4 regions of the Lysinibacillus sp. A1 genome follow, and region 3 is predicted to be linked to each of the others. Evidence: riboswitches for the same ligand, from Rfam matches in the RefSeq annotation. Region 3 holds a riboswitch; each other region holds the start of a gene.
What was found. Region 3 has a riboswitch for S-adenosylmethionine ahead of PI85_RS14705 (MetQ/NlpA family ABC transporter substrate-binding protein). Riboswitches for the same ligand answer to the same signal wherever they lie in the genome.
Positions count from the first base shown of each region.

Region 1 (5,478 bases), on a different contig from region 3:
CGGAAGAATAGCCGCAATCCTCAATGATAGCCTTTACATTTGACGGCAAATCCTCGCCTGAAGCCATCATCACAGTGGCGCCTCCCATTGAAACCCCAAATAGCACAATTTCAGCATCTTTATTCCTGTTTACAATGTCATCAATCCATGAAACAACATCCAAACGATCATGCCACCCCATGCCGATATAATCACCTTCACTTTGACCATGTCCTCTTGCATCGGGAATGAGCACATGGTAGCCCATATCATAAAATTGTTTAGCATACTTAGTCATTTGTGTACCATCACTTGAATAGCCATGGAAAATAATTGCCCATTTGTCCGTGGGCTGGCTGTTTTGGATAGCGTATGCATGCAGATTAAGAGAATCATAGGATTGAATCGCCTTCTCCTCATAATGCTTGTTAAACCATTGCTCACGATCCTCTTTCTCTTGAGCTTCACTTGAATTGCTATCAATTAAATTATGGGGGGCATCTAGAACAGCTGATTTATCAGTATTCGGATTTAATGCCAGATTATAAAAGTAGTTGCCTGCAAAAAAACCAGCACCAGTAAATAATGCCAATAATATAGTAATGATTGCTACTAGTAATTTGTATTTTCTTTTCATATGTATCTCCCTATATTAGCTTCATTTATGTTTTATGGGAAAGAAAAAGAGAACGAATTATCTCGTTCCCTTTTCTTGTTCTAGTTGTTATTTTAATGGGCCACCAAGTGTAGTGATGGCTTCAGAAACGTTTGCAAATTTCTTGAAGTTTTCGTTGAATAAGCCTGCAAGTTCAGCAGCTTTTGCATCGTATGCAGCTTTATCTGCCCATGCTTCACGAGGATTTAACACTTGTGAAGGTACACCTTCAACTGCTGTTGGGATGTGTAAACCAAATACAGCATCTTGTGTCGTTTCAACATTTGTTAATTTACCATCGATAGCTGCGCGTACCATTGTACGTGTATAAGAAAGTTTCATACGGCTACCAGTACCATATTCTCCACCAGTCCAACCAGTGTTCACTAGGAATACTTGTGCGCCATGTTCGTCAATTTTTTGACCTAACATTTCTGCATAAACTGTTGCAGGAAGTGGAAGGAATGGAGAACCGAAGCATGTAGAGAATACTGGTTCTGGCTCTGTTACACCACGTTCAGTTCCAGCAAGTTTTGAAGTGAAACCACTTAAGAAGTGATACATAGCTTGCTCTTTTGTTAATTTACTGATAGGAGGTAATACGCCAAACGCATCAGCTGTTAGGAAGATGATTGTTTTTGGATGACCTGCTACAGAAGGATCAACAATGTTTTCGATGTATTGAATCGGATAAGCTACACGAGTATTTTCTGTTAATGAACCATCATCATAATCACAAATACGAGTTTCTGGATCAACAGCTACGTTTTCTAAAACAGAGCCGAAGCGGATTGCATTGTAGATTTCTGGTTCTTTCTCAGCAGAAAGGTTGATCGTTTTTGCATAGCAACCACCCTCAATATTGAATACACCATTATCAGACCAGCCGTGTTCATCGTCACCGATAAGCTTACGGTCTGGATCAGCGGATAATGTTGTTTTACCAGTACCAGATAGACCGAAGAATAATGCTACATCGCCAGCTTCACCAACGTTTGCTGAACAGTGCATAGAAAGGATACCTTGTTGTGGTAGTAAGTAATTCATAATACCGAAGATAGATTTTTTCATTTCACCAGCATATTCAGTACCACCAATTAAGATAATTTTCTTTTCAAGTGATACAATGATGAATGTTTCAGAAGCAGTACCGTCAACCGCAGGATCTGCTTTAAAGTTAGGAGCTGAGATGACAGTGAAGTCTGCAACATGCGAAGCTAATTCGTCTTTAGTTGGACGGATAAATAATTGATGAGCGAAAAGGTTGTGCCAAGCGTATTCATTAATAACTTGGATGCTTAATTGTGAATCTTTGTCAGCACCAGCAAAGCCTTTGAATACAAATAATTCATCTTGTTCTTTTAAATATTTTATTACTTTTACATACAGGTTATCGAACACTTCAGAGGAAATTGGTTGATTGACCTTACCCCAGTCAATTTGATCTTTTGTGCTTTCTTCTTCTACTGTATATTTATCTTTAGGTGAACGACCAGTGTATTTGCCAGTTTCTGCACGAACTGCGCCATCTACTGTTAACATTGCCTCACCACGAGAAGTAGCTTTTTCTGCTAATTGTGGTACTGAAAGTTGAACGTTAATGTTACCGCCGCTTAATAATTCCTTCAGTTCGTTTGCAATTTCTACTGAATTCATCGATTAAATACCATCCTTTTTTATAGTATTCCCTTGATTTAGAGGGATTTTTTCTTAATTTCAAAAATAGTATAACACAATTGGTTAAATAATCTATACTAATTAAGAAATTATTTTAGAGTTTTTATTACTTTTCAATAAACTGACAAAAAATAATGTTTTTCGAGTAGAAAACATTCAATGCTACAGTAAATTGTCTAAAATTTGAGCCACACATATGTTACCACAAGATGCTAGGTATGTTGTAGGGATTAATTTTCTTCTATTTACATCATCACCCAAGAATGAAAAGTTTTATGATGATTATTTGTTCCTTCCTTTCTATACAGTAATACATAAGAAAATATTTGACAATGTTCGACCTTTTCAGTAACATGAAAATTGAACGGATACTCTTATCCCGAGCTGGTGGAGGGTCAGGCCCTGTGAAACCCGGCAACCTGCATGAACTATTTCACGTCATGCGTTGGTGCCAACCTGATGCAAGGGAAAATCCCTTGAACGATAAGAGTGAAAGGTAGCGAAGTCATTATTCCTTTCCTCATGTATAGTAACGTGAGTAAAGGATTTTTTTATTGTTAAAAATCAATGTAAAGGTAAGTATATGTAGTTCTTTCCTTATTATAATGACGGATCTTTCGAAATCCTCGTGTTAAAAGTAGCAGTTATTTTTTCACGTAAAGTGAAATGACAACAACAGCGGCTTGAGAGTTCAATCCTTAGGAGCGGACTTGACATGGGTAATGAGTACCGTATTCAAATACTATTTGTAAGAGTAATAGGAGGAAAACTAAATGACAAACCGTCGACTGTTTACATCAGAAAGTGTAACAGAAGGACATCCAGATAAAATTTGTGACCAGATTTCGGATGCCATTTTAGATGCTATTTTAGCAGAAGATCCAAATGCACGTGTAGCGTGTGAAACAACTGTAACAACAGGATTAGTATTAGTAGCGGGAGAAATTACTACTTCTACTTATGTAGATATCAAAGGTATTGTACGTGATACGGTAGCGGAAATCGGATATACACGTGGAAAATATGGCTTTGATGCTGAAAACTTAGCGGTACTTGTAGCAATTGGTGAGCAATCTCCAGATATTGCTCAAGGTGTTGACCAAGCTTTAGAAGCACGTGAAGGTTCTATGACAGATGCAGATATTGAAGCGATTGGTGCAGGGGACCAAGGCTTAATGTTTGGCTATGCATGTAATGAAACACCTGAGTTAATGCCATTACCAATTAGCTTAGCTCATAAGTTAGCACGTCGTTTAACGGAAGTTCGTAAATCTGGTGAGCTAGCTTATTTACGTCCAGATGGTAAAACACAAGTAACAATTGAGTATGATGACAATAACGTACCTGTGCGTGTCGATACAATTGTTATTTCAACACAGCATGATGAAGAAGCAACACTTGAACAAATTCAGGCTGATCTAAAACAATTCGTGATTGCTCCTGTTGTGCCAAGCGAATTATTAGATTCAAACACAAAATACTTTATCAATCCAACTGGCCGTTTCGTCATTGGTGGGCCAAAAGGAGATGCTGGTTTAACGGGCCGTAAGATCATTGTTGATACATACGGTGGTTATGCACGACATGGTGGCGGTGCGTTCTCAGGTAAGGATGCCACAAAAGTTGACCGTTCAGCTGCCTATGCGGCACGTTATGTAGCTAAAAATATTGTAGCAGCTGGTTTAGCAGAACGCGCGGAAGTACAACTGGCGTATGCAATAGGCGTTGCACAGCCTGTTTCCATTGCGGTTGATACATTTGGTACAGGAAAAGTGAAGGAAAGCGAAATCGTAGAATGGGTTCGTGAGCTATTTGATTTACGCCCAGCAGGTATTATTAAGATGCTAGATCTTCGTCGTCCAATTTATAAACAAACTGCAGCCTATGGTCACTTCGGTCGTACCGATTTAAATGTACCATGGGAACAAACTGATAAAGCTGACGCATTACGCGTAAAAGCACGTCTGTAAACTATTGTGCTAAAGTGCTGAAGTCGTTAGAAAATTATTCTAATGTATGATGAACAAAAGGGGCTTTTCTGCCCCTTTTGTTTTTTTGCAAAAATGCCTCGCCTGTATCCTTGAACAATGGTCATGGAAAGCGAGGGATTTTTTATAATGAATAAATTCTTTATAAGCTTTTATTTTTGTAGAGATTTATAATACTGACCTTTTTCTACGTATTCACGTACGATACGCTCCATATCCTTTTTATCCTCAGCGTTTAATTCTCGGACAACTTTCGCTGGACGACCTAATGCTAAGCTATTTGGAGGTATGACTTTACCAGGAGGCACGAGACTTCCGGCTCCAATAAATGCACCCTCTCCAATCTCTGCTCCGTCTAAAATAATGGAGCCCATACCGATTAAGGCATTTTTTCGAATGGTACAGCTATGTAAAGTTACTTGGTGTCCTACTGTGACCTCATCTTCAATAATGAGTGGAAACCTAGGACTTTGATGTAAGCAGCAAAGATCTTGGATACTTACCCGTTCACCAATAATGGTTGGTGAAACATCGCCACGAATTACGGTATTAAACCAAATAGTTGTTTCAGCTCCAATTGTTACGTCTCCAGTAACAGTTGCGTAATCGGCAATAAAAACAGATGGATCGATCTTTGGTGTTTTATCTTTAAATGGATAAATCATGAGAATCGCCTCTTTTCTTTCTGTAGATATAGTATTATCGTATCAAATACGCAACTTTAAGGAAATATAAAATTAAAATGTGCTGTTATTTCGATATAATCAAATTGTAATTATTTTTTAGGAGGACTATGTGAATGTGGAAATGGGAAGCTGATGGACAAGCAAAGGCTGTGATTGCTATTCTTCATGGTGCTTATGAAAACCACCGTTGGTATGCATGGCTTATAGAAAAATTAAGAATGGAAGGCTTCCACATAGTCATGGGGGATCTACCGAATCATGGCATCAATGCAAGATTTGCGCGTGTCCATGATGAGGACTTCAAATTGTACAATAAATATACAAGAAATCTCATTGAGAATGCCTTTTCATATAATTTACCAACCTTTGTAATTGGGCATGGACTAGGCGCTACTTTAGTTCTTCATACCATGCAAAAGAAAAAGTATGAATGTGCTGGTATTATTTTGACATCACCCTGGCTACATTTGAAGCTTTTACCAGGTAAATTATC
Region 1 covers NZ_JSZM01000001.1:35,057-40,534, forward strand. Annotated here, with positions in the region: gene PI85_RS00170 (alpha/beta hydrolase) at 1-616, opposite strand, end outside; gene pckA (phosphoenolpyruvate carboxykinase (ATP)) at 704-2,290, opposite strand; SAM riboswitch class I at 2,683-2,801, shown strand; gene metK (methionine adenosyltransferase) at 3,085-4,281, shown strand; gene PI85_RS00185 (gamma carbonic anhydrase family protein) at 4,452-4,964, opposite strand; gene PI85_RS00190 (alpha/beta hydrolase) at 5,099-5,478, shown strand, end outside.
Region 1: it holds a riboswitch for S-adenosylmethionine, as region 3 does, so the genes downstream of both, metK (methionine adenosyltransferase) here and PI85_RS14705 (MetQ/NlpA family ABC transporter substrate-binding protein) in region 3, are expected to answer to the same signal.

Region 2 (5,478 bases), on a different contig from region 3:
AAGGCCTTGAAGGACAGCTGCTCCCTCAAGGCCTTTTGTTGTATAAGTTTATCTATGACATTAGCGTTTATAGTAGGCCAACCCATTTCCAATAAGTTGCAGAGAACAGTAAAATTAGGAGGAAGCCGAGAATCGTTAATGGGATACCTGATTTCAGGAAATCCTTTGTTGTAAATGCTCCTGTACCATAGGCAAGCATATTTTGTGGTGCACTAATTGGTAATAGGAAACCAAAGCTAATAACAAATTGTTGTATGATAACAAAGCCAACCTGATCAACATTTGCTGTTAATGTGGAAGCTAACACGATAAACACTGGTATAAGTGCAGAGGCTAAGCTTGTTGCACTAGCGAAACCTAAATGAATAAGAATATTAAATAATGTTACGATAGCAATCGTAGCAAGAATTGGCATAGTATCTAGACCGAGTGAACCAAAAACTTTATCTGATAACCATGATGCACCTTTTGTATTCAGCAAAATAGTTCCGAGCATAATACCTACTGCAAAGACAATGATTGTTCCCCAAGGGATATGAGGTTCAACTTCCTTCCATGAATAAACGCCTATTTTAGGCATTAGTAGTACAGCAATAGCGATAATTGTAACCGTCGTTGTATCAAATGGATGGAGCTTGCCTTCCGTTGCCCAGAAAAATAGTAAAACTAATGATGTAACGATCAATCGAATCTCAGGTGCTTTTAACGGCCCAAGCTCAGCCAACTGTTTCTTGATGACTTCTTTACCACCATCAATATTGCTCGTCTCAGGCTTAATAAGCGTAATCATAATGAAAAATAAGGCTACTGACATAATAATCGAGAATGGAGCAGCATAAAGTAACCAAGCACCCCATGATATATTCACATTAAATTGCTCTTGGATGAAATTCAAAGCAACCATATTTTGTGCTGCCGCAGTTTTAATACCGATATTCCAAATGGAGACGGCTTGTACAGAAGTAATAACAAGTAAAGCAGCAAGTCGACTATCACGTGGTAAACCGAATGCTGCGACCATGCCAAGAAGAATAGGGACCACTGCGCCAGCACGTGCAGTAGCTGAAGGAACAAAAAATGCAAGGGCAATTGAAACTAATATAGCACCGAAAACAATGGCTTTTGTTTTTGTTCCTACAAGCGAAAGAATCCAAAGAGCAAGTCGTTTATGCAAATTGGTAATTTGCATGGCTGCCGCTAGAAAAAGAGCTGCTGCTACTAGGGCCACGGCAGAGTTACTAAAACCACTTAATGATAGTTTTAAGGCGCTAGCAGTACCTAGTTGTGTTGTTGGATCATCCTTAGATGGTGCAAGTCCTAGTAAAACTGTGACGAGTGCAATAATCATTGCAGAGCTAACAGGATATGAAACAGCCTCTGTTACCCACAGGATAACCGCGAAAGCTAAAATGGCTAAAGCGCGCTGTCCAGCTACAGGTAGATCACCGTTATTAGGTAAAAAAATAATGATAATTAATAAAGCAAAAGCCAACCCAATCCATAAAGGCTTTAAATTACGCTTCGTTGTTGTTTGTTTAGATGAAGACATATTTTCTCATCCCTTCTACGTCTACGTAAAATGACGGTTATTATCCATAACATCGGTCAGTATAATGTTTTTTTAAGATAAGAATTCGTCCGTTTATTGTATAGAATGAAAAGAAGCGGAATATGTCTGTTTTACAGCTTTAATAGTAATTAAAGAGATAATTTGTGGTCATAAAATATACAAATATCTCCTAAAAATATTATTTCTTTTTCTTGAAGGCAGAAGTAACTTTAGGCTCGGTTCCATTGATTAAACGTTGAATATTTTCAATGTGCAAAATAATAGCAATAGCAAAAAGTAGAATGGCAATAATGGTCGGGCCAAGCCCAGGAATCCATAAGTAAGTAGCGGTACAAAAAACGAGGTAAAATTCTAATACCCCAACAATTAAATAGTTCGTTGCAAAAGATAAAATAACAAATAGAATAAGTGCAAATAAACCAATCTTCCAATCAACCGCAAGTAAAATTCCAATGATAGAGGCAGTCCCTTTTCCACCATTGAAGCCCATATAAAAAGGGAAATTATGCCCCAAAATAACCCCTGCAGCTATCAAGTAGGTGAGGAGCCATGTTTGTTCTGCTGTTAAATGTGTTACATCTGTTAAATAAAAATGTGCACCGACAATGGCTACGACGCCTTTGCCAATATCGATAAGAGCTACTAAAACGCCATATTTCCAGCCGAGTGAAAGCGTAGCATTAGAGGCACCAGCATTGCCATGGCCAGCTTTTTTTAAATCAACCCCGGATAAAAATTGTGCCACCTTAGAGCCGTGAATACAGCCAATCAAATAGCCAACAACTAGAAAACAGATCACGGCTTTTACCATAAAAATACTCCTTTCAAATTTTTTTCTAAAATAGTGTATGCGTTCTTACTACGTAAAAGAGCAGACAGAAGTTTCGGAAAAAATAAAATTTAGATGTTGACAGAAAAAAACTCTATGCTTATACTTTGTAACAACGATGGAAATTGAATCTCATACTCTTATCAAGAGCGGCGGAGGGATAGGCCCTATGATGCCCGGCAACCAGTAGGTGATGAACTTACTAAGGTGCTAATTCCTACAGATTCTTACTTGGATCTGGCAGATAAGGGGAGGAAAACTTGCAACCGCAACCCTCTTCTTAGCTGAAGAGGGTTTTTGTTTTCTACAGAAAAATCCTCCTCATCTCCGGTACCATCGTAAAAAAAATAACCAAATGGAGGTACACAATGACAAATTTTAAACCAGAAACACTGCTGTTACATGGCGGTCAAGAGCCAGACCCTGTGACGGGTTCTAGAACTGTTCCTGTTTACCGTTCAACTGCTTTCGTTTTTAAAGACACTGCTCATGCGCAACGTCTTTTTGCCTTAGAGGAAGCGGGGAACATTTACACGCGAATTACGAATCCGACAGTGGATGTTTTTGAAAAGCGTGTGGCTTTATTAGAAGGTGGAACGGCAGCAGTAGCACTTTCATCTGGTGCAGCAGCTATTGCATTTTCTATTTTAAATCTAGCTGGGGCAGGAGATGAAATTGTAGCAGCTAGTTCTTTATATGGTGGTACGTATAATTTATTCGCGAATACATTACCAAACTATGGCATTAAAACGATTTTTGTAGATGAAACAAACCCAGAGAATTTTAAGACTGCCATTACTGATAAAACAAAAGCTGTCTTCGCAGAAGTTTACGGTAATCCAAGCTTAAAGGTTTTAGATATTGAAGCTGTAGCTAAGATTGCACATGACAACAGCTTACCATTAATTATCGACAGTACATTTGCTTCTCCTTATGGGTCTACACCAATTGACTACGGTGCAGATGTGGTAGTTCACTCAGCAACGAAATGGATAGGTGGCCATGGGACAACTCTAGGTGGTGTTGTTGTAGACGCTGGTAAGTTTGATTGGACTAGTGGGCGATTCCCAGGCTTTACAGAGCCGGATGCTTCTTACCATGGTTTACGCTATGGAATCGATACAGCTTCTGCAGCCTTTGCTACAAAGCTGCGTGTACAGTTGTTACGTGATTTTGGACCTACATTAAGTGCAGATGCAGCTTTCAATCTTTTACAAGGTTTAGAGACGCTTCATTTGCGTATCCCTAAACACAATGAAAATGCTTTAGCTGTGGCAGAATATTTACGTAACCACCCATCTGTGGAGTATGTAAATTATAATGGCCTAGAAGATTTTCCAACACATGAGTTGGCGAAAAAGTATTTAAAAAATGGCTTCGGTTCAGTGCTTACATTTGGCATTAAAGGTGGACGTGAAGCAGGACGAAAGCTTATTGATCATGTAAAGCTGTTTTCACATGTAGCAAATGTAGGGGATGCCAAGTCGCTAATTATCCATCCAGCATCTACTACACACCAACAATTATCAGCAGATGAACTAATTCAAGCTGGCGTAACCGAATCGCTCATTCGCTTATCAATCGGTTTAGAGGCAGTGGAGGACATCATTGCAGATTTAGAGCAGGCTATTACTCAGGCAACAGCAACAACTGAGCAAACAGTAGAAGCTTAATATAGAATGACAGGCGAATGTTGTAGCGTTTACGTATTTTCTCATTCGAATAGCCTCATTTGGTATACGTCAAACGTTGCTACATTAACCAATTACCTCATCCGGTAATTATCAGAACCTTTTTAAAAACAATACCGAGTAATTTTATATGTATTATTGACTTTGTTAAAACCTTGTTATATACTTGGAATTAAGTTAAATGTACGGAAAAACCTCGTTGAAAAGGTAAATGTTTTCATAAGTGATCCCCCCACTTTTGAATAGATAGGAGAGTAGTTACATAGCCAGTGGCTACTCTTCAAAAAAACTGATGATAAAGGAGTGTTTAAAATGGGTAATCTCTATAGTGCGCAAAACATTGCATCTTATCTAATTTATGAACTAAATGAAGGTCATGTATTTGTTAACAATCAATCCATTCAACACATCCTTACATTAGTGGAATGTAAATGGCAGCAAATTTTCGGTCATTCAGCGTATCAAGAACAGGTTTGCACAGATGATATTGGCTATACGATTAAGGAAGTTTATGAGGCATATGAGAAGTATGGTGTGAGCCACATCCAGCTTCCAGCAACAGAATTTTATTTGAAGTATGGTACATTTCAATTAGTGGAACGTACGTATGCAATACCAAATTTTACAGAAGAAGAAATTAGTATTGTTCAACAAGCTTTAACACAATATCGTTTTCAATTGCTTTCAAAAGCGAGCTAAATAATCCCTCATATATTTAGGCTCATTCTCTGCTGCTACAGGGAATGAGCCTTTTTTATAGTAGTTTAATTATTTAGCTGGTTTATGGGTGTCTGAACATACATATATATAATAGAAGAAAGACATCATAATTTGAGAGTAAAGAGTCAATATTTGTTCAAATCTTATGGATAAACTAAAAAAACGTATAGTAAAAGGAATGAAACCGATTTCTTTTGCACGTCTAGGGAAAACAAATGTCCTTCCTAGAAAGATTTTTCTTGTGTAAAGTATATATATGCGTTACAATTTTCTTTAAGTTAAATTTCGAATTATTTGAATTTGTATATGTTCTAACATGTACTGAATATCAAAATTTATCCAAAATTAAGGGTTGGCTAAGGCCTGCGGTTGGTGTCAAATGATTTGGCACAACCCCACGGAGAGTTTGGCTTGATGAAACTGCGGAATGTAAGTTGGAGGGAATAATAAGAATGGCAACTATAAAGGCAGCGATTTTAGGATTTGGAACGGTAGGTCAAGGAATCTATCATATATTAAATGAAAAGCGGGAAGATCTTAAAAATAAATTAGGCATTGAATTGGAAGTAGCTAAAATTTTAGTAACAGATGCTAGCCGAGAACGTGTACCAGGCACAGCACATTTGATGACTACAAGCATGGATGATGTATTGGCAGAACCAGGCATG
Region 2 covers NZ_JSZM01000008.1:57,802-63,279, reverse strand. Annotated here, with positions in the region: gene PI85_RS05470 (DASS family sodium-coupled anion symporter) at 68-1,549, opposite strand; gene PI85_RS05465 (glycerol-3-phosphate acyltransferase) at 1,749-2,381, opposite strand; SAM riboswitch class I at 2,537-2,650, shown strand; gene PI85_RS05460 (O-acetylhomoserine aminocarboxypropyltransferase/cysteine synthase family protein) at 2,768-4,072, shown strand; gene PI85_RS05455 (hypothetical protein) at 4,403-4,789, shown strand; gene PI85_RS05450 (homoserine dehydrogenase) at 5,263-5,478, shown strand, end outside.
Region 2: it holds a riboswitch for S-adenosylmethionine, as region 3 does, so the genes downstream of both, PI85_RS05460 (O-acetylhomoserine aminocarboxypropyltransferase/cysteine synthase family protein) here and PI85_RS14705 (MetQ/NlpA family ABC transporter substrate-binding protein) in region 3, are expected to answer to the same signal.

Region 3 (5,478 bases):
ATCATTAAAGAAATTACTCATGGATCTCTCCTCCTAACTCTTCCACAGTAACGCCATTCTCTGCAAAATAGGTTAGCGCCTTTTGAACAATGTTGGGCTCTCCGTTTAAATGCACCACAATATTACCAACAATGCCGTTTTTTAATTCAATAATATTGGCTGTTAAAATGTTTGGTTGTACATCATATACTTTGGTGACTTCAGCCAATAATGGCTTACCAGTACTTTCTCCAAGAAATGTTAAACGAATGACGCTACCAGAAACATTTAACTGCTCAATAAGAGAAGGAGTTAAGTTACGTTGTGAAATGGTACTTAAGAACTTTCTTGTAGTAGGGTGTTGTGGTTTTGCAAAGAGCTCGATAGCCGTACCAAATTCAACTACTTTCCCTGCTTCTAGAACAGATACCTCATCACAAATTTTCTGAATGACATTCATTTCATGTGTAATCAGTAGGATTGTAATTCCTAATTCACGATTAATTTTTAACAATAGTTCAAGAATAGCCTCTGTAGTCTCAGGATCAAGCGCACTTGTTGCTTCATCACTAAGTAAAATTTCTGGCTCTTGCGCTAGAGCGCGTGCAATAGCGACACGTTGCTTTTGTCCACCTGAAAGCTGATTAGGGTAGCTATCTAGCTTTTCTGTTAAACCTACAATTTCCGCATATTTAGCCACACGATTTTTGACTTCTGTTTCGTTATAACCAAGTAGCTTTAAAGGAACTGCAATATTGTTATAAACTGTCGCTGTCTTTAAGAGATTAAAATGTTGAAAAATCATACCAATCTTTTGTCGTGTTTGACGTAAGTCATGAAGTGAAAGGGTAGTAATATCCACATTGTCTATCAAGACTTTGCCTGCTGAAGGACGCTCTAGTAAATTAACACAACGAATCAGCGTACTTTTACCGGCACCACTATACCCAATTACACCATGAATTTGCCCTTTTTTTACATGAAGATTGATTCCATCCACAGCTTTAATACTGCCTTTTTTTGTCTTATATTCTTTTGAAATATTTTGTAATTGAATCATCAGATTGATTGCTCCTTTCTTAACTTCTAAAAAGCAAGAATCTGCACGGTTTCCATAGTGGAAATATGGCAGATTCTTTAGCTTATCACACGTATTACCAGCTAGGGATTACAGAACCTTTGAATTCCTCTTCAATGAATTGGCGCACTTCATCAGATTGATAAGCCTCAATGAACTTTTTAATCGTTGGGTCGTTTTCATTTTCTGCACGAACGACAATGTAGTTCACATATGGAGAGTCAGTAGATTCTAAAAGAATAGAGTCCTCTTGCGGATTAATGCCAGCTTCCAGCGCAAAGTTAGTATTAATAGCAGCTACATCTACTTCACTAAGCTGCTTAGGAATTTGTGCAGCTTCTAATTCTATGAATTTTAAATTCTTTTTGTTTTCTTCCACGTCACGAACAGATGCTGTTAAGTCCGCTCCATCTTTTAATTTAATATAGCCTGCCTCTTGTAAAACAAAGAGAGCACGGGCTCCATTTGTTGGGTCATTCGGTAAGCCAAATGTTGCGCCTTCAGGAACGTCATCCAATGATTTATATTTTTCAGAGTAAATACCCATTGGATTTAAAATTGTTTTGCCAACCGGTACTAAATCTGTATCGTGATCTTTATTAAATGTATCGAGGAAAGGTTTATGCTGATAGCTGTTTGCGTCAAGATCTCCTTCTGCTAAGGATGTGTTTGGTAAAACATAATCAGAAAATGATTTTAGTTCTACTTCTAGACCTTTTTCCTTTGCAACTTTAGCAGCTACCTCTGCAATTTGCTCATGAGGTCCTGAAGTGACACCCACAACAATTTTATTTTCATCGATAGCTTCGCCTTTTCCTTTGCTATCTTCTTTAGAGCCACAGCCCGCTAGTGCTGCTACTAATGTAAGACTTGCTAAACCTACTAAAAATTTATTTTTCTTCTTCATGAAAACTACCTCCAAAAATTGTTTTATCGGTTTTTGAAAATAAAAAAAACTCTCTTACAAATTAAGAGAGGCTCATGAAAAAAAGTCCTCTCTTATCTATCAAACGAATTTCGTTTGCAGGATTTAGCACCTTCCTTCGTAAAAGGAGGTTGCCGAGCTTCATAGGGCCAGTCCCTCAGCTACTCTTGATAAGAGATTCATATTATATTTTTGTATTTCCGATAGAACTAATATAATTTATAGGGTATAGTAAGTCAATAAATATTTTTAAAATTTTTTATATTGTTATAATATTTTGTCGCGAAGGAGGGAGAAGATTGTCCGTAAGAGTTAATTATGGCATAGGTTCATTTGGTAAGGTGATTAGTGCTCGTCTTCTCATGGGGACAGACATCATTGAAGGAATTGAGGCACTTTGTGAAGAGAATAAAATTGATTCAGCAACCATTATTAGTTGTATTGGTAGTTTTCAAAAAAGTAGCTTTGTTTATTTAGTACCTGATGAAACTTCTCACATTAAAGTTCAATTTAGTGATGTGGTCGAGAAGGAGGGGCCACTCGAGTTTATCCAAGGTTCAGGAGTTGTTTGTAAGCGTGATGCACAATATGAAACGCATTTCCATGGTTCCATGAGTGATCAATGGGGAGTGGTTTCAGGCGGTCATTTTATAAAGGGTGGAAATATCGTCATAACAGCAGATATAGTGCTGGCAGAAGTTCAAGGCATTCAGCATATCCGTCAGTTGGATGATGAAACAGGTCACGTACAATTTTATCCATTAGAACAGGAGTTAGATCTTCCAAGGAAAATTGAAAAATAGTAAGTCCTGTAGCTAGTGAAAGCTACAGGACTCCATTTTGTTCCATGTTAAAATAATTTTAATTGCTCAATTCTATGCATGGCTTCTCGTAAACGTTCCTCGCTTACAAGTAAGCCAATACGCACATAGCCTTCTCCATATTGACCAAAGCCATTTCCTGCGGCTACCGCAATATCAGCTTTGTCGAGCAAAATATTGGCAAATTGTTCGCTAGTGAAACCTAATGGGACAGGGAGCCAGGCAAAGAAGGAGCCCCTTGGTGCCGTTACTTGCCAGCCAATTCTATGAGCTTCTTCGATTAGAACATTTCGACGACGCTCATAGGTAGCTCTTAGCTCATCTGCACATTCCTGCGAAGAGGTCAGTGCAATAGCTGCTGCGTGTTGAATAGCAGGGAATTGACTACAAAATAAATGATCTTGAATAAGATTAATCGCGGCAATCAAATCAGCATTACCTACAGCAAAGCCTATGCGCCAACCTGCCATATTATAAGTCTTTGATAATGTGTACATTTCGATTCCAACTTCTTTTGCACCATTTGCCTGTAAGAAACTAATAGGTTTATTGCCATCAAATCCAATTGCACCATAAGCAAAATCATGTGATACGATAATATTATGCTCCTTAGCAAAACGAATGGTTTCTTCAAAAAATTCAAGTGTAGCGGTACCACCCGTAGGATTATTTGGGTAATTTAAGTAAAGTAACTTGGCTTTTTCTTTAACTTCTTTAGGTAGGGCCTCATAATCAGGTAAGAAATTATTCTCAGCAAATAGTGGCATCACTTCAAAATTAACATCACCTAATACAACACCAGATAAGTAGTCTGGATAGCCCGGGTCGGGTAATAGCATCGTATCGCCTGGATTTAACACAGCCAAAGGTAGCTCAACAAGACCAATTTTTGTGCCACCAAGAATCGCTACTTCAGTATCAGGATCAATCTCCACATCATATTCTCGTTTATAAAAGTCGGCAGCCGCTTGACGTAATTCGGTGATACCACGAAAAGGCGAATATTTGTGGTTTTGAGGATTTTCAGCTGCTTCCTGCAATGCTTGAATGATATGAGTGGGCGTAGGTTGGTCGGGATTTCCTTGCCCGAGATTAATCACATCACGACCTTCTTCCAAGGCATTGTTTACTTTTTGGACAAGCGCCGCAAAAAATTGAGTGGGTAATTGCTGTAGTTTTTTAGAGAATTCCATGCATGATCACCTTTTTCAGAATATAATAATTATTATTGAAGAATATGAAGCAAATAGTAGTACTTTTTTTGTTAATTGTCTAGAGGAGGAATGAATATGAAAATCGGTTGTATTCAGTTAAACGTTGGCTTCGGCAAAGTAGAAGAAAATTTTACACGGGCAGAGGACAAGATTCGTGAAGCCGCAAAACTGGGGGCAGAAATTATTGTGCTTCCGGAAATGTGGAATACGGGCTACGCACTAGAGAAGCTACCAGAATTGGCAGATGTTAACGGTGAGCGTACAAAGGCATTTTTAGCTAACTTAGCGAAGGAACTTAGTGTACATATTGTCGGTGGCTCCGTTTCAATAAAAAAGGACGACAAGTTTTACAATACGATGTATACATTTGATAACAATGGATTACTTGTTGGGGAATATAGCAAAGCCCATCTTTTCCGTTTAATGGACGAGCATCTTTACTTAGAAGCGGGAGATGATATGAATCGATTCGCGCTAGGACCTATTGAGGCAGCTGGTGTCATTTGCTATGATATTCGTTTCCCTGAGTGGTTACGTGCACATGCCCTCCAAGGAGCAAAGGTGCTGTTTGTACCAGCTCAATGGCCGACACCTAGAATTGATCATTGGAAAACATTGCTGCAAGCGCGAGCGATTGAAAACCAATGCTTTGTTATAGCAGTTAACCGTATTTCGAGAAAAGTAGAAAACTTTAATGGGCAATCGATGATTATTCAGCCATGGGGTGAGGTGCTTTGGGTTGGTGCTGAAGACGAGGAAGTAGCAGTAATTGATGTGGATTTCTCCATAGTTGATGAAGTACGTGGAAGAATTCCTGTATACGATGATCGTCGACCAGGACTTTATCAAGATGTTGTGGTGAAAGGATAATGAGATGGCACGTTGAAGGGGGAGAGCTCTTGAACGTGCCTATTTTTTAACTCTTGTCATCAATTAAGGAGTTTGCAAGGAGCATAAATTCCAGTGTAATGCGATTATGACCCTTCATGAAATTTTCCCCGAGTAAACTTTCAAGCTTTTTTAAGCGGTGATACAGTGTTTGACGAACGATAAACAATTGGTTAGCCGTTTGCTGCTTGGAGCCATTTGATTGTAAATAGACTTGTAATGTTTCAAGAAGCTTGCTGTTATATTTTTCATCATACTCAATAACTGGCTGTAAATAGTCGTTTATAACTTCCTTTAAATTCACCTGCATTTGTAATTTATAGATTAAATGATACAAATGCAAATCATCATAAAAGAACGAGGAAGTTTGCACTTTGCGGCAAATATATAATGTTTCTAATGCAGTTTGATAGCTTTTGGAGATTTCTTGTACATCAGCTACAACTTTACCAACCGCTATTTGAAACCCTTGAGTTTGCTGTTTTTTATAAAATTCAGTTTTGGGCAGTGAGGTAAAGATGCTATTTAGTATTTCACGAATCGCTCGACCATCTTTTGTATGAAGTAAAATAA
Region 3 covers NZ_JSZM01000017.1:19,021-24,498, forward strand. Annotated here, with positions in the region: gene PI85_RS14695 (methionine ABC transporter permease) at 1-21, opposite strand, end outside; gene PI85_RS14700 (methionine ABC transporter ATP-binding protein) at 14-1,039, opposite strand; gene PI85_RS14705 (MetQ/NlpA family ABC transporter substrate-binding protein) at 1,134-1,964, opposite strand; SAM riboswitch class I at 2,054-2,159, opposite strand; gene PI85_RS14710 (PPC domain-containing DNA-binding protein) at 2,282-2,785, shown strand; gene PI85_RS14715 (pyridoxal phosphate-dependent aminotransferase) at 2,833-3,996, opposite strand; gene PI85_RS14725 (carbon-nitrogen family hydrolase) at 4,093-4,887, shown strand; gene PI85_RS14730 (PucR family transcriptional regulator) at 4,934-5,478, opposite strand, start outside.

Region 4 (5,478 bases), on a different contig from region 3:
GCGCCAGCTAATTTATTGGTTGCTACTGCAGCAGCGGGATTTAAGCCAACAAACAATAAGGCTGGTAAGGAAATTAAACCACCACCTCCAACGACAGAATCGATAAATGCTGCTAAAAATCCAAAGGAAATTAATAGTATTAAAATATGTACATCCACATCAAAGACCATGCTTACACCTCTTCTTAATTAGTTACTACTGAAATAGTAACTAATTTATTCAGTGCTGTAAAGCCTAATTTTTTCATTGGCAAATGTTCACAACAGTAGCCTATAATAAAAATATGGAGGGATGATATGAATGAATTAATCGCCCAATTAAAAGAACTGGGATTGACAGAATATGAGGCAAAGGCCTATACAGCACTCGTACAAAATAGTCATGTCAGTGCCTACCAAGTTAGCAAAAACTCTGGAATACCAAGAGCTAGAATCTATGACATATTAAATGGTCTTGTTGAAAAGGGATTCGTACTGAAAGAGGAAACGGCGGATCAAACGACGTATTCTTCTATTCCTGTCGAAATGTTTTTGCAGCAAATTCAACAGCGCTGGCAATCAAATTTTACGTCGATTAGTGATCAATTAGAAAAATTAGAAACGAAAGAACAGGAAGCGGAACCTAAAGTGTTAATGCTAAAAGGGAAGCAGACAATCATCAATTATTGTCAAAACTTATTAAAAAAAGCAGAGACAAAAATTATCCTATCGATGTGGGAAGATATGTACGATGCCTTACGCGAGGATATCGAAGGGGTATCACAGCATGTGAAGGTGCATGGCATTACCTTATATGTCGGGGAACATCTGGCATCTATCGATCAGCACAGAGCCACACACTATACGAGAAAGACTTCTACACCCCACTGGTTTATTTTATCGGTTGATGGACAAGAAATGATTTATGGTCACTCGCCGTCGAATCAAGAAACCGCTTTTATAACGAATGATCCAGTGCATATATATTTATTAGAGGATTATGTTTGGCATGATGTTCTTATCAATCGACTAGTGAAGCGTGATGATAAAGAGCTTGAGGACTGGATTGCTAAAGAGCGTAAAGCATTTTTTTTAGAGTAGCTATAAGGGAAGGGGAGCATCTTGAAAAAATGGATGTTGCCAGTATTGTTTTATGTCTTATGGATGGGCGGATGTGATTCTGCACCGCCGCTGCCAGTTCCACCTAAGATTCAGGAGCTAACCATCGTTCCTGACCATATCCAACAGCATATTATAGCTAAAGACAGAATTCAGTTATTGTATGAAGATGACGTGACGTACTATCTTGTCATGTTTTCGAAAGGAAATGTGCTAGCAAGTGTGGCAGCAAATGAAGATCGGTTAGTCATTCATTTCAAGGAAGGAAGCGAGCAAAAGAAAGAAGCTCAACCGTATGTCTATGCTATCAACAAAAGCCCAGAGTTGACAATTATTGAACTATATATTAACGGAAAAAGCATGCCGATAGATCGCATGACTAGGATGTAATAAAAAACCGAAATCCCTAAAAAAAGAGATTTCGGTTTTTGTTGATATTAATAAAATACTTTATCTACATTGTATTTGGAGCGGAACGTATTAATCGCATACGTTTCATAAATTTCACGTTCCATAGGATCTTCTACTTCATAGACTTCAATTTTGAAGACCTCGTCACGATAGTTTTTCATCGGAGATACATTGTCTTCAAAATGTTTTTTAATGCGTTGGCGAATTTTACGTGCTTTACCGACAAATAATAGCTCATTCTTTTCATTATAAAATAAGAAAATGCCGCCTTTATCACGTGTGATCTTGTGGAAGTCGATGAAACCAAAGTATGGTGTAATTGGGACATCACCTGGTTTTACATCTTGTTCGCGTTGGCGAATGACTACATCTGGTTTTGGAAATTCAATATTAATCAAAGTATTCACGTTCCTCTCTATTACTAAAGATATATGGTAACATAATAGCGGCATGTTTACCATAAAATTTCATGTAGAATAACCATATACAGCAAGCTTAGTGTTTATCAAATGATGGGAGAACATGCATAGGAATAACAAAATATTCTATGAATTATTGATATTCTAACTAGTCCATGTTACAATTCAAGATAATTAAATAATCTTATCAAGAGAAGCAGAGGGATTTGGCCCGATGACGCTTCAGCAACCTCTAACAAATGTTAGAAAGGTGCTAATTCCAGCAAAGGTTTTTCCTTTGAGAGATAAGAGTGAACGTGAAAAAAATCCTTCTCATTCTATCTCATATGGAATGTGGAGGATTTTTTAATTTTTTCGAAAAAGGAGCAAAAAAAGAGAGGGGAACGCAAGATGCCAATTAATATTCCGAAAAATTTACCTGCTGGAGAACATTTACGTGAGGAAAAAATCTTCGTGATGGAAGAGGACCGTGCGAGAACACAGCAAATACGTCCATTAAATATATTAATCTTAAATTTGATGCCCGAAAAAGAAAAAACGGAGCTACAATTACTACGATTACTAGGAAATACGCCATTACAGGTGAATATTACTTTTTTAAACACGGCTACTCATGAATCTAAAAATGTCAGTAAATCTCATTTGCAATTATTCTACACAACGTTTAACCAAATTCGTCATCGACGCTATGATGGTATGATTATTACGGGTGCGCCTGTAGAAAAAATGCCGTTTGAAGAGGTTAACTATTGGCAGGAAATTGCTGAAATTATGGATTGGTCTAAAAAGAATGTGACATCCGTGCTACATATATGTTGGGGGGCACAGGCTGCGCTATATCATCATTATGGGATTGGAAAGGTCGAGCTTTCTGCTAAATGCTCCGGGGTTTATTCTCATGTGATTACTGATTTAACAGTAGATTTAGTACGAGGCTTTAGTGATTTATTTACTGCCCCTCATTCTCGCTATACATCTGTCTCGATTGACGAGGTTCGCAATCATCAAGAGTTACGCTTATTATCCTATTCAGAGGATGCGGGTGTGTTTATCGTGCAATCTAAAGATAATAAAAACATTATGATTACTGGACATTTAGAATATGATGCGACAACATTAGCCGATGAATACAGTCGCGATGTTGCCAAGGGTATCCATATAGACGTTCCAGTAAACTACTTCCCAAATGATGATCCAGCAAAGGCACCGATGAATACATGGCGTGCCCATACGCATTTATTGTTCTCCAACTGGTTGAACTACTACGTATACCAAGAGACACCATATGAATGGGACTTTGTAGACGAAATTGAATATCATATTTAAATAACACTGAAAAAGTCTAATTTCTTCACTAAGCAGCTGAAGGAATTAGACTTTGTTATTCTAGATTTTTCTTATCAGAACTCGTTTTATCCGGAGTCGCCTGATCGTCCTGTTTGGATGTAGCGTTGCCAGCTTCAGACTGAATCACTTGGCTGGAATTCGACGTAGCAGATTTATCTTGATTGTCTTGAGTAGAAACTGGATTATCTGTTTTTTCTTGATTATCCTGATTGTCTTGAGTGCTATCTGTATTAGCATCGTTAGTCTGAATATCCTGATTGGAATTCATAGTAGCAGGTTTCGTCTGAATATCCTGATTGGAATCCATAGTAGCGGGTTTCGTCTGAATATCCTGATTGGAATTCATATTATTAGGTTTCGCCTGATTCTCCTGATGGGAATCCGTATTATCAGGTTTCGTCTGATTCACTTGATTAGAAACCGCATTACTCGCATCAGTCATTTGCCCCTCATTAGAATCCGCATGACCCATTTCAGTTGAATTACCTAGTGATTTTCGGTTACGAATAACAGCTACAATGAGGAGAAGTATGGGTAATAATATGGTGCAAACAAATGCATAAATTGGCCAAATCTCATCATTATAAATGTTGGAATGGACGATGTCTGGGTGAACAATTTGCGAAAGTCCGACCATAATAATACCCATTGGTAGGATTAGTGGGCGGTGATCCTTCAATTTCATAATTTGTGCAATTCCAACAACAGTTGTATAGAAGTACATAAACGTTCGAATAAAAATGGATACAATCCACATAAAAGCCATGATTATTTCAATGCGCTGTAAAAAATTTCCGATAGAGATTCTTTGTGCTAGGGCATAGCTAGGGAAAGTTCGCGAAGCCGTGTTGGCTGGCCCTAATACTAAAATGGATAGAGTAATTAATGTTACTAGTACAAATCCACCGAGAAGCATGCCTATGTAAAATCCTTTTTTTGAGGATTGCTGGACATTGACACTCGCAGGGTAAATCATTAATAACATAACTAACGAAAAAGAAAAGACACTTATAAAGCGGATGATACTATATAAGATGGATGTTTTGGATGCTTCCATAATCGGTTGTATATATTCAAACTTAATTTGTGGGGTGATACTGACAACAAAGAAAATAAAAATTAAGACAAACATAGGGAAAAGTATTTCTGCTGAACGAGCAAAGTTTTCTATCCCTAAATAGGTAGCATACATAATTATAATAATAAACAACAAGGCAAATGCCATAGTAGGCGTCTCCGGCATTACCTCTGTTTTCATAAAAGCACCAATAAAATACAGTAATTCTCCTCCCGCAAATAGGGTAAGAGAAAGGAAGCACACCACTGTGATTTTTCCAAAAAAGCGCCCGAGTAGTTTTTCATTTGCTTCAATAAAATTCAGTGTCGGTGTTTGGTCGCCTAACGTCACAAATAATTTCACAACAAGCAAACTAATGACAACACCAATACTTGCAGCAATCCACGCATCTTGCTTACTAGAGCTTGCAATACTTGAAGGGATGATTAAGATGGCAGTACCGATAGAAAGGAGGAATGTGATAATTGTAAATTGTCTTGAACTAATTACTTCTTTTTCCATATAATTGTCCTCCATTTCATGACGATGTATCTACTATTTTGTGAGTGAAACGATAAAATCTTTAATTGGTGTAAAAATAAAGGTTATAAAATCTAGAGGACTCGGGATATTTATTTTGAGAGCAATGCCCATATTAAGCGCTGTTCCAATTAGTAATAGGATTGAAAAAACAAGAATGGTTTTGGTCTCTTGTTGCTTTTTGAGTTTCGGGATATATAGTAACGCAATAATGATTGAAATGATTAAGATGGCTATTGCTAGTACCAATCCACTATCCCTCCTTTGGCTTTTTTAATAATGAGTTTTGCATTGTGCCTAAACCTTGTGTTGTCACTTTTACATGAACATGGATTGGTAGATCAGGAAAGATAGTTGGCCAATCGTTTTTGATTTTTTTCCATTGTTTAGCATCTGCACGATGTAGGGCATCACCATAGCCTAAGACATCCACTTGGTATTGCTGCTGAATTTTTTCTAATGTTTTTTCAATACGTTCATCGATGCCCTGTGCTGTCTTTTTATTGATATAATCCACCGTTTTATTTTTCGTTAGATTGATATCACATTCGACCTCTCCTACATTTTGTTCCACATTTATTTGGACATCAATTTGCGGTTTCCCATT
Region 4 covers NZ_JSZM01000041.1:41,098-46,575, forward strand. Annotated here, with positions in the region: gene PI85_RS22440 (TSUP family transporter) at 1-170, opposite strand, end outside; gene PI85_RS22445 (TrmB family transcriptional regulator) at 297-1,079, shown strand; gene PI85_RS22450 (hypothetical protein) at 1,125-1,487, shown strand; gene PI85_RS22455 (nucleotide excision repair endonuclease) at 1,535-1,906, opposite strand; SAM riboswitch class I at 2,109-2,218, shown strand; gene metA (homoserine O-succinyltransferase) at 2,318-3,253, shown strand; gene PI85_RS22465 (endospore germination permease) at 3,309-4,853, opposite strand; gene PI85_RS22470 (hypothetical protein) at 4,887-5,120, opposite strand; gene PI85_RS22475 (Ger(x)C family spore germination protein) at 5,125-5,478, opposite strand, start outside.
Region 4: it holds a riboswitch for S-adenosylmethionine, as region 3 does, so the genes downstream of both, metA (homoserine O-succinyltransferase) here and PI85_RS14705 (MetQ/NlpA family ABC transporter substrate-binding protein) in region 3, are expected to answer to the same signal.